3 regions of the Priestia sp. SIMBA_032 genome follow, and region 3 is predicted to be linked to each of the others. Evidence: riboswitches for the same ligand, from Rfam matches in the RefSeq annotation. Region 3 holds a riboswitch; each other region holds the start of a gene.
The links. A riboswitch is a leader RNA that binds a small molecule or an ion and turns the genes downstream of it on or off. The one in region 3 is predicted to bind cobalamin.
Positions count from the first base shown of each region.

Region 1: it holds a riboswitch for cobalamin, as region 3 does, so the genes downstream of both, SB717_RS06030 (ribonucleoside-diphosphate reductase subunit alpha) here and metE (5-methyltetrahydropteroyltriglutamate--homocysteine S-methyltransferase) in region 3, are expected to answer to the same signal.
Region 2: it holds a riboswitch for cobalamin, as region 3 does, so the genes downstream of both, SB717_RS15960 (cobyric acid synthase) here and metE (5-methyltetrahydropteroyltriglutamate--homocysteine S-methyltransferase) in region 3, are expected to answer to the same signal.

Region 1 is NZ_JAWRXD010000002.1:15,507-20,533, reverse strand. It holds gene SB717_RS06030 (ribonucleoside-diphosphate reductase subunit alpha) at 1-2,107, opposite strand, end outside; cobalamin riboswitch at 2,241-2,426, opposite strand; gene menC (o-succinylbenzoate synthase) at 2,707-3,810, opposite strand; gene SB717_RS06020 (o-succinylbenzoate--CoA ligase) at 3,814-5,027, opposite strand, start outside.
Region 2 is NZ_JAWRXD010000004.1:335,236-340,262, reverse strand. It holds gene SB717_RS15970 (APC family permease) at 286-1,857, shown strand; gene SB717_RS15965 (YdcF family protein) at 1,916-2,479, opposite strand; cobalamin riboswitch at 2,627-2,806, shown strand; gene SB717_RS15960 (cobyric acid synthase) at 2,899-4,425, shown strand; gene SB717_RS15955 (FecCD family ABC transporter permease) at 4,631-5,027, shown strand, end outside.
Region 3 is NZ_JAWRXD010000014.1:63,560-68,586, forward strand. It holds gene SB717_RS25830 (sugar porter family MFS transporter) at 1-335, shown strand, start outside; gene SB717_RS25835 (hypothetical protein) at 473-643, shown strand; gene SB717_RS25840 (hypothetical protein) at 914-1,165, shown strand; SAM riboswitch class I at 1,246-1,356, shown strand; cobalamin riboswitch at 1,436-1,624, shown strand; gene metE (5-methyltetrahydropteroyltriglutamate--homocysteine S-methyltransferase) at 1,775-4,069, shown strand; gene SB717_RS25850 (acetate uptake transporter) at 4,212-4,829, shown strand; gene SB717_RS25855 (GNAT family N-acetyltransferase) at 4,974-5,027, shown strand, end outside.

The sequences.
Region 1 (5,027 bases), on a different contig from region 3:
ATAAATTGAATGAAATAGATTGATCAATATGGCGCTGGCGCTTTGCGTTTTGCTTAATGCTCCAGTGCTGATCAATTAAATAAACGGACTTATAATACCAGTTTGTTGCTGGCGATAAATCTGGTGCCGTCACTGGGATTTTATAGTTTTTCTTTTCCTCTGAATAAAACTTACGGAAAATCGGATCAATACTTGCCGTAGAACCCGCGATAATAGATGTTGATGAATTAGGTGCTACAGCCATTAAGTATCCATTTCTTATCCCATTGCTTTGAACTTCGTTACGCAGTTCATTCCATGCTTCGCTTGTGTATTCACGTGTTTCAAAATAAGCGCCTGACTCAAAATCTGAGCCTTTAAATAATGGATATGCGCCTTTTTCTTTAGCTAAGTTCATGCTTGCCTGCACGGTTAAGTAAGAAATTTGTTCATACAATTCATCGCAGTATGCTACCGCTTCATCTGTCTCCCATGCTATTTTCTTCAAGGCAAGCAAATGGTTCCAGCCAAATGTGCCCAGCCCCACCGCGCGGTATTTTTGATTCGTTAGCTTTGCTTGAAGTACCGGCAAATCATTTAGCTCAATAACATTATCAAGCATGCGTACTTGAATTGGAATTAAACGTTCAAGCACATCTTCAGTTACGGCTCTCGCTAAGTTAATAGAAGAAAGATTACATACGACAAAATCGCCCGGATTCTTTGTAATAATAATTTTTCCATCTTCCGTAATTTCCTCTGTTACTACCGTTGTACTCTGGTTTTGCGTGATTTCTGTACATAAGTTACTGCAGTAAATCATACCCGCGTGGCGGTTTTGATTAGCTCGGTTAACCGTATCACGATAGAACATATAAGGCGTTCCAGTTTCAAGCTGGGAAAGCATAATACGCTTGAAGATTTCAATAGCAGGAACTGTTTCTCTTGAAAGCTGTTCATTGTTTACACACTCAGCGTAACGAGTGCGGAACGAACCGCTGCCTTCTTCTTCATCATAAAAATCTTCTAACGAGTAGCCCATCAGCGTACGAACTTCGTGCGGATCGAATAAGTGCCAGTCTTCACGTGCTTCTACTTTTTCCATAAACAAATCTGGCAGACATACGCCAGTGAATAAATCATGCGTGCGCTGGCGTTCGTCACCATTGTTCAGACGCGCGTCTAAGAATGAAAAGATATCTTTATGCCATACGTCTAAATATACGGCAATAGCTCCTTGTCGCTGACCTAGCTGATCGACACTTACAGCCGTATTATTTAGCTGTTTCATCCATGGAATTGTTCCTGATGATACGCCTTTAAAACCTTTTATATCACTTCCTCGGCTTCTAATATGACCAAGGTAGACACCAATTCCGCCTCCATTTTTACTAAGCGTGGCCAAATCTGTATTGCTATCATAAATACCGCGTAAGCTGTCATCAATCGTGTCAATAAAGCAGCTAGATAGCTGTCCGTAGCTCTTTCCTGCGTTTGAAAGTGTTGGAGTGGCAACCGTCATATATAGACTAGAAAGCGCCCAGTACGCTTCTTTTACTAATGCTGTTCGATTTTCTTTCTTTTCTTGAGACATCAGCGTCATAGCAATGATAAGAAAACGTTCTTGCGGTAATTCGTATACGCGCTTATCATGTGATGTCGCTAAATAGCGATCTGCTAATGTCAACAATCCAATGTATGTAAATAAACGATCGCGTTCAGGAATAATGACTGAAGCAATTTCATTAATTTCTTCTTCTGTATATGTTTTTAATAGTTGTTTATTATAAATACCGATTTTTGTTAGTTCTTGAATAAGCTGATAAAAAGAACCGTACTTCTCTTTTTTATCATAACCTCGGCTGTCTGCTGCTTTTCGATATAGTTCGTTTAAGTAGACGTCTGCCGCCACGTACGTCCAATCTGGTTCTTCCATTGAAATACGCTCTAGGGCTGCCAAAATTAGTACGTTTGCAACCTTTTCGTCCGTCATATTTTCCTTTACTGTAACAGTTTGAATAACCTTTTCCTCATACAAAGAAAAATCAAGCTGCGTAAATTCTTTTTTTAATCGTTCAATATATGCAGTTAATTCATGTAGAATTGTAGGCTTTAATGTATTCACCATAAATATGGCTCCTCTCTTCACTTCAAAATAAAAAATCGCTCACCGTACCTCGGTGAGCGAATAGAACGAAGATAGAAGAAGACACTAAGTCTTTTCTCAATCCTCGCTCTACCCTCTCACCTCCCGAAGAAGATAAAACGACATAAAAAAGGCAGGTCTCCTGACTTATGCTTCTTTTTACTTTAAGGCCTTCCCATGATGTTTACTCACAGTGGATTTCCTTATTTCATCAGCATTCACAGTTGCGGGGACAGCTTTGGATTTTCACCAAATTCCCTTTTAAGTCTTTTTATCAGACACCTTTTTCACTGGAAAACACAAAATATAGTATTTTATTACCGATTCCAAAACAACATATTGTGTTATGTTATAAACACATTATATAGGACAACTTAGAAAACTATCAACCTATTTTCAAAAATAATTTTGTTTTTTACGATAAAATCCTTCGACTTTTTTCATCAAACTATTCCATCATAACATGTTTTGACACGCTTGATGGAACAATGTGCTCTTTTTAAAAAATTTGTCCTATTTTTCTACTAAACATTGACAACCTCAATAAAAAAAACCGTTTTTCATAAAAAAACGGTTTTTAATTATTTGTATTCTTTTTCAAATGCTGTGATTGTTTTGATAAACTTTTTATCAATCTCGTATCCTATCCCCGGTTTTCCCTTCACCTTTATTACTCCGGCTTCTACTTCTACTTCGGGCTTAATAATATCTTTTTCCCAATAGCGAGACGACGCAGAAATATCACCTGGTATCGTGAAAGAAGGCAATGTAGCAAGGGCGATGTTATGAGCTCGTGAAATCCCGGCTTCTAACATTCCTCCAACCCAAAGTCTTACACCATGCTGGGCGCACAAATCATGAATTTGCTTTGCTACGGACATTCCGCCAACTCGACCGATTTTCACATTGATAATCTTACAGCTTTTTTGTTCAATTGCATGACGTGCATCTTCATAGCTCACAATACTTTCATCTAAGCAAATTGGCGTCTTCATTTGCTTTTGTAACAATCGATGATCAAGGATATCATCAGAACTTAACGGCTGTTCGATCATCATTAAATTCAATTCATCTAGTTTCTTCAATGAATTACTGTCGCTTAACGTATAGGCTGAATTGGCATCAGCCATAAGAGGAATGTTTGGAAATTCATCTCGAATTTGTTTCAGTAGCTCATAGTCAGCACCCGGCTTAATTTTCACTTTAAAGCGCTTATAACCATCTTTCATGTAAGTCTTTATTTGTTCTTTCATTATGGAAATATCATTTAAGCCAACTACCACTCCAGCTTCTACAGCAGACCTTACTCCTCCAATTACTTCAGATAACGGTTTGTTTTGCCGCTTTGCATACAAATCCCATATAGCACAGTCTAAAGCTGCTTTAGCCATGTTATTTCGCTTTAGAGGTTTGAATAACTTTTGAATATCCTCTGGTTTTTGAAGCTGCTGATGAAGAAGCGAGGGAATTAAAAAATCGTCTAACATATGAAAACATGTCTGAATCGTTTCTTCCGTGTACCAAGGAGATGAAAAAGCAACTACTTCTCCCCACCCTGTAAATCCTTGTTCATCTTCTACTTCAAGTAAAATCAATTCTCGATCCTGCACTGTACCATAGCTTGTTGAAAAAGGAGAAAGAAGCTTCATGTCAATTTTATAAAGATGTACTTTTTTTATAATCATCGATTAGCTCCTTTTCTGTATGAAAGATGATAGCTTCCGGCGTATGATTTTGTTAGAAGCCGTTCGCGGCAGCTCCTCTACTCGAACGAAATACTTTGGAAGTTTGTACTTTGCTAAAAATTGTTGAATGTGTAAAGATAATTCTTCATCTGAAACGTCTTCGTTTACAACAATACATGCAGCTGGCACTTGTCCCCATTTTTCATCAGCTACTCCCGTTACACCGGCCTCTTTAACAGCGGGATGCTTCAACAAAACATTTTCAATTTCAGCTGGATATACATTTTCTCCACCTGAAATAATAAGGTCTGAACGTCTGTCTAACACATATAGAAAGCCTTCTTCATCCACTTTCCCGATATCTCCTGTATAGAACCAGCCTTGTTGAAGGGCTTTTTCAGTAGCTTCAGGTTTATTTAAATATCCTTTTGTAACATTCGGACCTTTAACAATGATTTCTCCTGCTTCGCTGGTCTCATTTCCTTTTTCATCTACAATTTTCATTGCACATGGAAATAATGGTTTACCTGCTGATCCCAGTTTTCGCAAACTATCTTCAGGTGAAAGCGTAACGAACTGTGAAGATGTTTCTGTCATTCCATACGTTTGATAAACAGGAATTTCTTTATTCACACAGGCCTCTAAAATAGTAAGCGGTGCAGGTCCTCCTCCTAAAAGCATGCATCGAAACGTATGTGGATATTTCCGTTCCCCTAACTCATCGAGCATGTTGGACAGCATGGAAGTGACAACCGAAATAATCGTTACCTCTTTGTTTTCAATCGCTTCATTTACTGCTCCTGCTTCAAACCGTTCTTCTAAAATGATTTTCATTCCGTAAAAGACGCTCCGCATTAAAATAGATAAGCCGCTAATATGAAACAAAGGAACCGCTATAAGCCAGCAGTCTTTTTCGTTTAATCCTAAATTAAGTGCTGAGCCAACGGAACTCCACCAGTGATTTCCATACGTCTGCAGCACTCCTTTTGGATGACCTGTTGTTCCGGACGTATACATAATGGTAAATGTCTCCTCGAGATTCCACGTTTTTTGAAAATCCGTTTCTGCTTCTGAAGAACTTTTTAAAGCAGGTAAAGTAAGCTGAGTAATAGAACTTTGGAATTCTCTCATTAAAAATGTTTCATCCGCAATAAGCAACGACACGTTTGCATCTGTTAGCTGATAATTAATTTCTTCGTTTGTCAAACGCGTGTTGA
Region 2 (5,027 bases), on a different contig from region 3:
CCTTTTTTTTACAACAAATAGTTTGAATATTCTTTTATGTTTAACCTAAGAAAAATGCGGTTAAATAGGAGGAGTAGTCCTCAAATCTTCTGTGGAATTTATGCGCTATACATAAGCAATTCAACGATGTTTTACAAAAAAATAAAGTTTTTAACTTGGTTTTTTAGAGAATATTTGTTAACATATCCACTTGTGAGGTCTTAGTAAGAGGAGGATGATGTAAAGAATCCCATATCGGACGCAAGGGCGTAGATGTGTGGAGTGGAAATTTTAAAGGAGGATATTATGTCTGATCAAGGAAATCAAGGAAAGTTTAAAAAATCAATATCGTTACTTGACCTAACGTTAATTGGGATGGGGGCTATTTTTGGTTCCGCCTGGTTATTTGCGGTTAGTAACGTAGCGTCAAAGGCTGGTCCAGCCGGAAGTTTTTCGTGGCTGATTGGCGGAGTCATTATTTTACTTATCGGTTTAGTGTATGCTGAACTTGGAGCAGCGCTGCCGCGTACCGGTGGAATTATCCGTTATCCGGTTTACTCACACGGTCATTTAGTGGGTTACTTAATTTCATTCATTACCATTATTGCTTACACTAGTTTGATTGCCATCGAGGTAACGGCTGTACGTCAGTATGTTGCTTTTTGGCTTCCTGGTCTAACTAAACATGGTTCTGAATCGCCTACTACAATCGGCTGGTTATTTCAGTTCGCGTTATTAACGCTATTTTTTATCATTAACTACGTAAGTGTAAAAGCATTTGCTAAGTCAAATGTTATTATATCTGTGTTCAAATATGCGGTTCCTCTTACAATTATCGTCGTGTTAGCTTATCACTTTAAATCAGCTAACTTTACAACTGGCGATTTTACTCCGTTTGGTTTTAATGGTATTCAAGCAGCCATTTCAACAGGTGGCGTTATGTTTGCTTACCTAGGACTTCACCCTATTGTTTCTGTAGCCAGTGAAGTTAAAAATCCGCAGCGTAATATTCCAATCGCGCTCATTATCTGTATTGTACTTTCAGCGATTATTTACACAGCACTGCAAGTATTGTTCATTGGTAACATCCCGGCTGATATGCTATCAGGAGGGTGGGGAACAATTCAAGAGCAATTCTCTTTACCATTTAAAGATATTGCACTTATTTTAGGCCTTGGCTGGTTAGTAACGCTTGTTATTTTTGATGCTATTTTATCACCAGGCGGTAACGGGAACATCTTCATGAATACAACTTCTCGTTTAGTTTATGCTTGGTCTCGTAATGGAACACTATTTAAACGTTTTTCAAAAGTAGATAAGAAAACAGGAATTCCACGTGCGTCACTATGGCTATCATTTGGAATGTCCGTATTCTGGACACTGCCATTTCCTTCTTGGGAAGCGCTAGTAAACGTATGTTCAGTGGCACTTATTCTGTCTTATGCGATTGCGCCAATTTCAGCTGCTGCATTCAGAGTAAATGCAAAAGACCTTAAAAAGCCTTTTAAATTAAAAGGTATGAGCGTTATTGCTCCTGTTTCATTTATCTTCTGTTCATACATCGTATATTGGTCAGGATGGACGACAATTTCTTGGCTTCTAGGATCACAGCTTCTAATGGTTGTTATCTACGTAGCATTTAAGAAATACGTACCAACTGACGTTGTAAAATTTGCACAGCAGCTTAAATCTGCTTGGTGGCTAGTTGCTTATTATATTATTATGCTTGTTATCTCTTACCTAGGCTCATTTGGTGGAGGACAGGGTGTGCTAAGCAACCCGCTTGACTTAATTTTAATTGCTCTTGTTTCAATCGGTATTTTCTACTGGGCGAAATACACAGGTTTACCAAAAGCAGTTATCGATACAGATGATTAATAAAAAACACGGCATGAATTCATGCCGTGTTTTTTATTTGTACAGGGGTGTACTCTATTTATTTATCAAACAGCCACGTTTTTAAGATAGCAGCATACTCACGAAAGTAGGCTTGAAGTTTAATTGAATTTGGTGTCTTTGCACCTAAAGAATAAACATCATAACCCTGACGTTTAGCAATAATAGAGGCGCGAAATAAATGAAAATCACTGCTAACAAGCACGACTTTTTTGTGTTGAATATCAACTTTCTTTTTAGTGAAAGTGAAATTCTCAAAAGTAGAAGTTGACTGATCCTCTTTTATAATTCGATTCTTTTTAATTCCTTCTTTTCGTAGAAAACGATAGGCTGCTTCTGCTTCAGAAATTTCTTCATCGGATCCTTTTCCACCCGTTACGATAACTTTTGTTTGTTTATGAGTCTTTAAATAAGATAAAGCCGTTTTTGCTCGTTCTTTTAAACTAGGAGACATTTGATCTCCATCTACTTTCGAACCTAAAATAAGCACATAATCTGCTTTTTGCGGAACAGGCTGATGAGCGGTTTGATACATACAAAAAGACATGATTACAGCATAAAGAACAAGCAAACTAATAAAGATATAAATGATTTTTTTCTTCAACTACGAGCACCTTCCTAACTATTTCATAAGATGTTTGGAAAATAATTGTTATTATAGCATAAGAGACCCAAATAAGTATAAACACAGTAATATATAATAATAGAAGAAAATCGTTATTGTGAATGGTTATAAAATTCGTTACAATAAAGAATAAATGATTTTAAAAGTGCCTCTAAGGAGGATAATAGGGAAATCGGTGTAAATCCGGTGCAGCCCCCGCTACTGTAAATGTGGATGAACCTGCAAAGACCCACTAGTCAAACTAGGAAGGATGCAGAAGTAAAATGAAGCATAAGCCAGGAGACCTGCTTTTAAAAACCCCTTATTTTTCGGTGGGAGAAATAAGTCAAGACAATGTGTTAATGAGCGCATGACCAAACCTTGACTTTTACAGTTAAGGTTTTTTTATGTGATAGGGAGTGGAAAAAGTGAAAAAAGGAAAACCTCTTATGATTCAAGGAACGCACTCAGACGCTGGAAAAAGCATGATTGCTACAGCGTTTTGCCGTATTTTTAAAGAAGACGGCTATCAAACTGCACCGTTTAAATCGCAAAATATGGCGCTTAATTCATACATTACAATGGATGGAAAAGAAATTGGAAGAGCGCAAGGAATTCAAGCAGAAGCGGCTGGAGTCGAAGCAACAACCAATATGAATCCTATTTTGATTAAACCAACTCGTGATCATGAATCTCAAATTGTCGTTCATGGAAAGCCGCTTCGTAATATGTTTGCTTTTCAGTATCGGCAAGAATTTTTTAATGAAGGTTTGAACGTTATCACGGAGTCTTATAAAGAGCTTGCCAATCATTATGATCGAATTGTGATTGAAGGTGCTGGAAGTCCTGCTGAAGTGAATTTGAACGATCGGGAACTGGTAAATATGCGCGTAGCAAAGATAGCCCAAGCCCCTGTTGTGTTAGTAGGAGACATTGATAAAGGAGGGGTTTTTGCGAGTTTAGTGGGTACTCTTCAATTGCTCCCAGATGAACATAAACCTAGAGTAATTGGGGTGTTAATCAATAAATTCCGAGGAGACTTAGAGCTTTTAAAACCGGGGTTGAAGTGGTTTGAAGAATACACGGGAGTTCCGGTACTAGGAGTGATTCCTTATATGCATGACGTGGAAATTGACGCTGAAGATTCGTTATCACTCAGAAATTACTCAACGCTTGTGAACCCGTTAAAAGAAATCGATATTGCGGTTATCTCGTATCCTCGCATCTCAAATTTTACAGACATCGATCCTTTAAGCTTAGAAGAAGACTGTCACGTGAGGCTTGTAACCAAGCCGTCGCAATTAGGTACGCCTGATTTAATTGTTTTACCAGGAAGCAAAAATACGATTGAAGATGCGCAGTTTTTACAAGAAAGCGGCCTGGCTCTAGCCATTAATCAAGTCTTGAACACAACGAACGTTCACGTCATTGGCATCTGCGGAGGATATCAAATGCTAGGGGAGACAATTACAGACCCTGATGCAGTAGAATCTCGGATTGAATCCATTAAAGGGCTGGGCTTGCTTCCAGTGGAAACCGTTATGACAACCAGCAAAAAAACAGAAAGAGTTGCTGGGTATGTCCAGCTAGAAAGTGAAAGAGTTTCGATTGAAGGCTACGAAATTCATATGGGAAAGACGGTTTCTAAGAGTACCACGGAAGCTTTTGCAGTGGTAGAGCATGAAAAAGAAGGAACGGTTAAAGACAACGTTGTTGGCACGTATGTTCATGATGTGTTTCATAACGATGCTTTGCGCAGGGCTTTGCTTAATCAAATTCGTAAACATAAAAAATTGCCGCCTATTACGGACACATTCAACAGTCGCCTGCAAAAAGAGGAGTCTTTTTCAAAAGCAGCAGCATATGTGAGAGAAGCTGTAGATATGGAAAAGCTTTATCATTTAATTGACAACTATAAAAGCCCCGAGCAAGCACAAAAAGTGTAGCTTGTAGAGGTTTTCGCTTGTTTTTTCACCGGGAACTTTAGTACGCTATTCTACGTTGCCTAGTTCAACAGTCTAGCACTCGTAACAAATAAAAGATGATTGTTTCCAATACTATGTAGGATGGAAACATGGTTTATGGACAGGAAAATGAATGGTTAATGTAATGTAAAACATCACGCCTCGTTTCCTAGAGGAGCTGAACGTATTGATTTTTAAACGTATTTTTTTAAACAAAGCATCTATTTTATACATAGTCAGTTTATTTATTGTATGTACTTCGGTAATTATGGGCGTATTTATTGGTACAGTTTCGTTAACCGTAGGAGATACAATCAAAATTATTATTGGCCACCTTACCGGGCTATCCTTATATCACGGTCCGGAAAACATGGATTTAATCATTTGGCAAATTCGTTTTCCAAGAGTACTGGTGGCATTTTTAGTAGGAGCTTCGCTTTCAATAGCAGGGGCTGCCTTTCAAGGGCTATTAAGAAACTCGCTTGCTGATCCTTATACGATCGGGGTTTCCTCAGGTGCAACCCTTGGCTCTGTCATGGCAATTTATTTTCATTGGAGTATTTTTGGTTTGTCTATCTTCACAC
Region 3 (5,027 bases):
TCCTTTGCTATGCGTTTTCTTGGGCGCCGCTTACGTGGATCATTGTAGGAGAAATTTTCCCGCTTTCTGTACGCGGAATCGGTGCTGGTATTTCATCTGCTTTTAACTGGACAGGATCGCTGGCAGTAGGGCTTGTGTTCCCAATTTTAGCTGATCAGTTTAGTCTGGGCGTTATCTTTTCAACGTTCGGGATCATTTGTATTCTCGGATTATTCTTCATACGTTTTGTAGTTGTTGAAACAAAAGGACGTAGCCTAGAACAAATTGAAACGGACATGGCAACTCGCTCTGAAAGAAATTCTTTAAGTCCGGTTGAGCGTAATAAATACGTCTAATTGTTGTTTAAATGTAAGAGGCTGCGATAAAAGTATGGTAGCCGAAGTGAAAAACGAACCACTGATCAAAGTGTTTGATTAGTGGTTCGTTTTTTTATGGTAAGCGCAGGTTTCATCTGTTGAGTTTCTTCTAGCAGTTGATTGGAGGGAAAGACGCAGACTCCTTCGGGAAAAGCGGAACAGGTGAGACCCCGCAGGAGCGTATGCGACGAGGAGGCTCACCGGACGCCCGCGGAAAGCGAAGTCTTGTACGGAAATCAACTGCGGTGTCACAAGCGATTCAGCTCATGTATTCCATGTGTCTTTAGAGTGGATTCATTTCGTTATGTCTCAACCTCTTTTGGAAAACCGTACATAACTCTTAACGAAACCTTGTAGCAGAAGGTTAAGTCAAGCGTTATAATAGATAATGAAGGATGATATATTCTCTATATTTGTCATATATTTGTATTACATATGTAACTGAAGAAAAACATTCACTTGATATACTGTTTAATGACTTAACTTTATCTTAAAATTTACAGTGAAATGCCTGTTTATAGAGGCTTGGAACATACACAGCAAATGGAGGAGCTATCATGGCAAACGAAAAGATGCAAGAAGGACTTAATCGTTTTATTAAGGAAGATTTAAATGACCTTTTAGGTAGACTGTTTCCCTTAATGGACCGAGAGTGTGCGGAAGAAAAGAGAATGCTTATTGAAACGGCGGTAGAGTACATCTATTCTTCAGGGTATCATCAAGGAGCAAAAGACTTGATCGAAACACATCGAAAAGATGATTACAAATTGTTAAGGCAAAAATTAGCGTCAACGCCTCCTGAAAACTGATTTTTTTGAAATTTCTTTTGACAACATAAATGTAAGGTGTTAAGATGACTCTACATTCAAAATATTATAAACAATCAAAACTCTTATTGAGAGAGGCGGAGGGACTGGCCCTGTGAAGCCCGGCAACCATTTAACAATCTTGTTGAAAAGGTGCTACATCCTGCAAAGCGTACAGCTTTGAAAAATAAGAGAGGATTTCATAGATACTATGCCTCTCTATTCGTGATAGAGAGGCTTTTTATTTTATGTGAATATGTTTTGAATGAACAATTTCATAGAAATGCATCAGGTGCTGTGTAACGAATGTACGCAGCTTAAAAGGGAAGATCGGTGAAAAGCCGGCGCGGTCCCGCCACTGTAATGGGGAGCAACTTATTAACCACTGTTTCATGCTGAAATGGGAAGGGATAGGAAGCGATGAACCTAAGTCAGGAGACCTGCCTGTTGTATGCACTTAAGCTCTACGGGATATAGAGAGGAGTGAGGAATACGTGTTGAGAAAAACAGACTATCTCAACTTTAGTTAAGTATGCGTATCATCTCTCTTTTCATTTCGAAAAGAGAGATTTTTTAGTTTATCGATAAAAAAATATACAGGGAGTGGAAAAAATGAGCAGTGTAAAAAGTTCAAATGTAGGTTATCCAAGAATTGGTGAAAAACGAGAATGGAAAAAAGCGCTTGAGCAGTTTTGGGCAGGGAAGCTAGAGAAAGATATCTTTCTACAGGAAATTGAAGCTCTTCGTCTTGGGCATCTGAAAAAACAGCATGACGCAGGAATTGAACTGATTCCAGTCGGAGATTTTAGCTTATACGATCACGTGTTAGATACAGCCGCTATGTTTGGTTTGGTGCCAAAGCGCTTTGAATATGACGGAGGACCGGTATCGCTTGAAACGTATTTTGACATCGCGCGAGGAACAAAAGGTGCGGTAGCCTCTACGATGACAAAATGGTTTAACACAAATTATCACTATATCGTACCAGAGCTTGAGGAATGTACGCCGGCACTTGTAGAAAATCGCCCGCTTCAATTTTACAAAGAAGCAAAACAGAAGCTGAATATTGAAGGCAAGCCCGTTATTTTAGGTCCAGTAACATTTGTAAAGCTGTCAAAAGGATATAAAGAAAGTGAGTTTAAAAAAGTAGTTGAACAATTTGTTCCTCTTTATGCAACTATCTTAGCGGAGCTGCAGGCAGAAGGAGTAGAGTGGGTACAAATAGATGAGCCGGTTTTATCTACAACGCTATCAAAAGAAGACCTGGCGCTTTACACAGAAGTCTATCAAACTTTGAAGGAAGCGGCACCGAATGTAAAAGTCATTTTGCAAACGTATTTTGACAGCGTTGATTACTATAAGGAAGTCGTGTCTCTTCCTGTTGAAGGAATCGGTTTAGACTTTGTGCATGACCGAGGCGAAAATCTCACGGCGCTTAATAAATATGGTTTTCCAACTGATAAAGTGCTGGCAGCAGGAGTGATTGACGGACGAAACATTTGGCGTGAAAATTTGGACGAGCAGCTTTTAACAATCAGTGAAATTGAAGAAGCCGTATCAAAAGACCGTTTGATTCTGCAGCCTTCATCAAGTCTGCTACATGTTCCTGTCACGGTGAAAAATGAAGAGACGATTGATCCAGTATTGAAAAATGCGCTCTCTTTTGCAGATGAAAAGCTGAAGGAAATTACGCTGTTAACGAAAGCGGTGCAGCAAGGAAAAGAAGCAATAGAAGAAGAAATAAGTGTAAGCAAACAGGCAATTCAAGCATTAAATGGATCATCTTTTCGAAATCATCAAGACGTGCAAAAAGAGCTGAAGCAGCTGCACAGCTATAAAGCAGAGCGACAAGCGCCGTTTGACGTACGTCAGCGCGTTCAGCAAGAAGCTTTTCAACTGCCGCTTCTTCCAACGACAACGATTGGAAGCTTTCCGCAAACAAAAGAAGTGCGAAAAGAGCGTCTAAAATGGCGTAAAGGCGAGTTAAGCGATGAAGCATATGAAGTGTACATTAGCGAGGAAATAAAAAAATGGATTGAAATTCAAGAAAACATCGGCTTAGATGTCCTTGTGCACGGAGAGTTTGAGCGTACGGATATGGTCGAATACTTCGGTGAGAAATTAGGAGGCTTTCAGTTTACGAAGTTTGGCTGGGTGCAATCTTACGGTTCTCGCTGCGTGAAGCCGCCGCTTATTTACGGAGATGTATCGTACGAGCAGGCAATGACGATCAAAGAAACGGTCTACGCACAGTCTCTAACCAATAAGCCGGTTAAAGGAATGCTGACGGGTCCGATTACGATTTTAAACTGGTCGTTTGTACGTGATGATATCCCGCGCTACGACGTGGCAAATCAAATTGCACTTGCTCTTAGAAAAGAAGTGGAAGCACTTGAAAGTCAGGGTATTTCAATGATTCAAGTAGATGAACCGGCGCTGCGTGAAGGGCTGCCGTTAAAACGAGAAAACTGGGAGAGCTACTTGAACGCCGCGGTGTATGCATTTAAGCTAGCCACTGTATCCGTGCAAAACGAGACGCAAATTCACACGCATATGTGCTATTCAGAATTCGAAGAGATTATTGATGCGATCAAAGCGCTTGATGCTGACGTGATTTCCATTGAAACGTCTAAAAGCCACGGTGAATTAATTTATGCGTTTGAAAAACATACGTACAATCAAGGAATCGGACTTGGTGTATATGATATCCACAGCCCGCGCGTACCGAAGCTTGAAGAGCTTCAGCGAAACATTGACCGCGCTCTGCAGGTACTTGATCCTGCATTATTTTGGATTAATCCCGACTGCGGTCTTAAAACAAGAGGAATCAGCGAGACGGTTGAAGCTTTAAAAGTGATGGTTGAGTCTGCAAAACAAACCAGACAAAATTTATTACAAAACGTTTAATAACAAGAAAGTAAAGACCAAGCAGTGTAAACGCTACACTGCTTGGTCTTATGGGTTTTTTAAAGGCCAAAAATATCCATTGACACTTCCCGTAGATTTTTGTATCTTTTTAAAGGTGTTTTTAAAATCAGGGAGGTACAACATGAGTAACAACAGCACGCAGCACGTTAAAATTGTAACAGCGGATCCATCAGCGCTAGGTCTATTCGGACTTGCCATGGTGACACTTGTTGCATCGTTTCAAAAGCTTGGGGTAACCGATGGTGTTTCATTGGTATTGCCATGGGCGATTTTTTTAGGCGGAATAGGACAGTTAATCGCGTCTATGCAAGATTTCAAACATAATAATACCTTCGGCGCAACTGCTTTTGGTGCCTTCGGGTTATTTTGGCTAGGTGTAGCTATGACATGGCTTATTCAGCTTGGAGCATTTGGGGAAGCGCTCGCAAAAGAAGCGGATCCGAAGCAGCTCGCATTCGCTTTTGTCGGCTACTTGATTTTCAGCGTTTTTATGACAGTTGGAGCAATGGGCACTCATAAAGTATTATTTATTATTTTTGTGTTAATTGATTTCTTATTCATTGGATTATCGCTAAGTACATTTGGTGTGGCATATGAATACACGCACTTACTAGCAGCAGTGTCAGAGCTATTGATTGCTCTGTTTTCATTTTATGGATCTGCAGCGGCTGTATTAAATACTCACTACGGTCGAGTTGTGCTTCCGGTGGGCAAGCCATTTGGAGCATTTATCAAATAATCAAGACGTTCATTAAAAAGCGAAGTAGGGTTGAATTCTGTATGATGCAGAGGTCAATCCTTTTTTGTTTGGGCGTTTTTATATATAGTAGAAAGAGATAGTTATATGTAATAGAAGCTTTTAGAGAAAAAAGAGAAATACATAATGAGAGGAAACGTTTCAATGATTATAAGAAAAGTGGATGAAAAAGATTTAAAC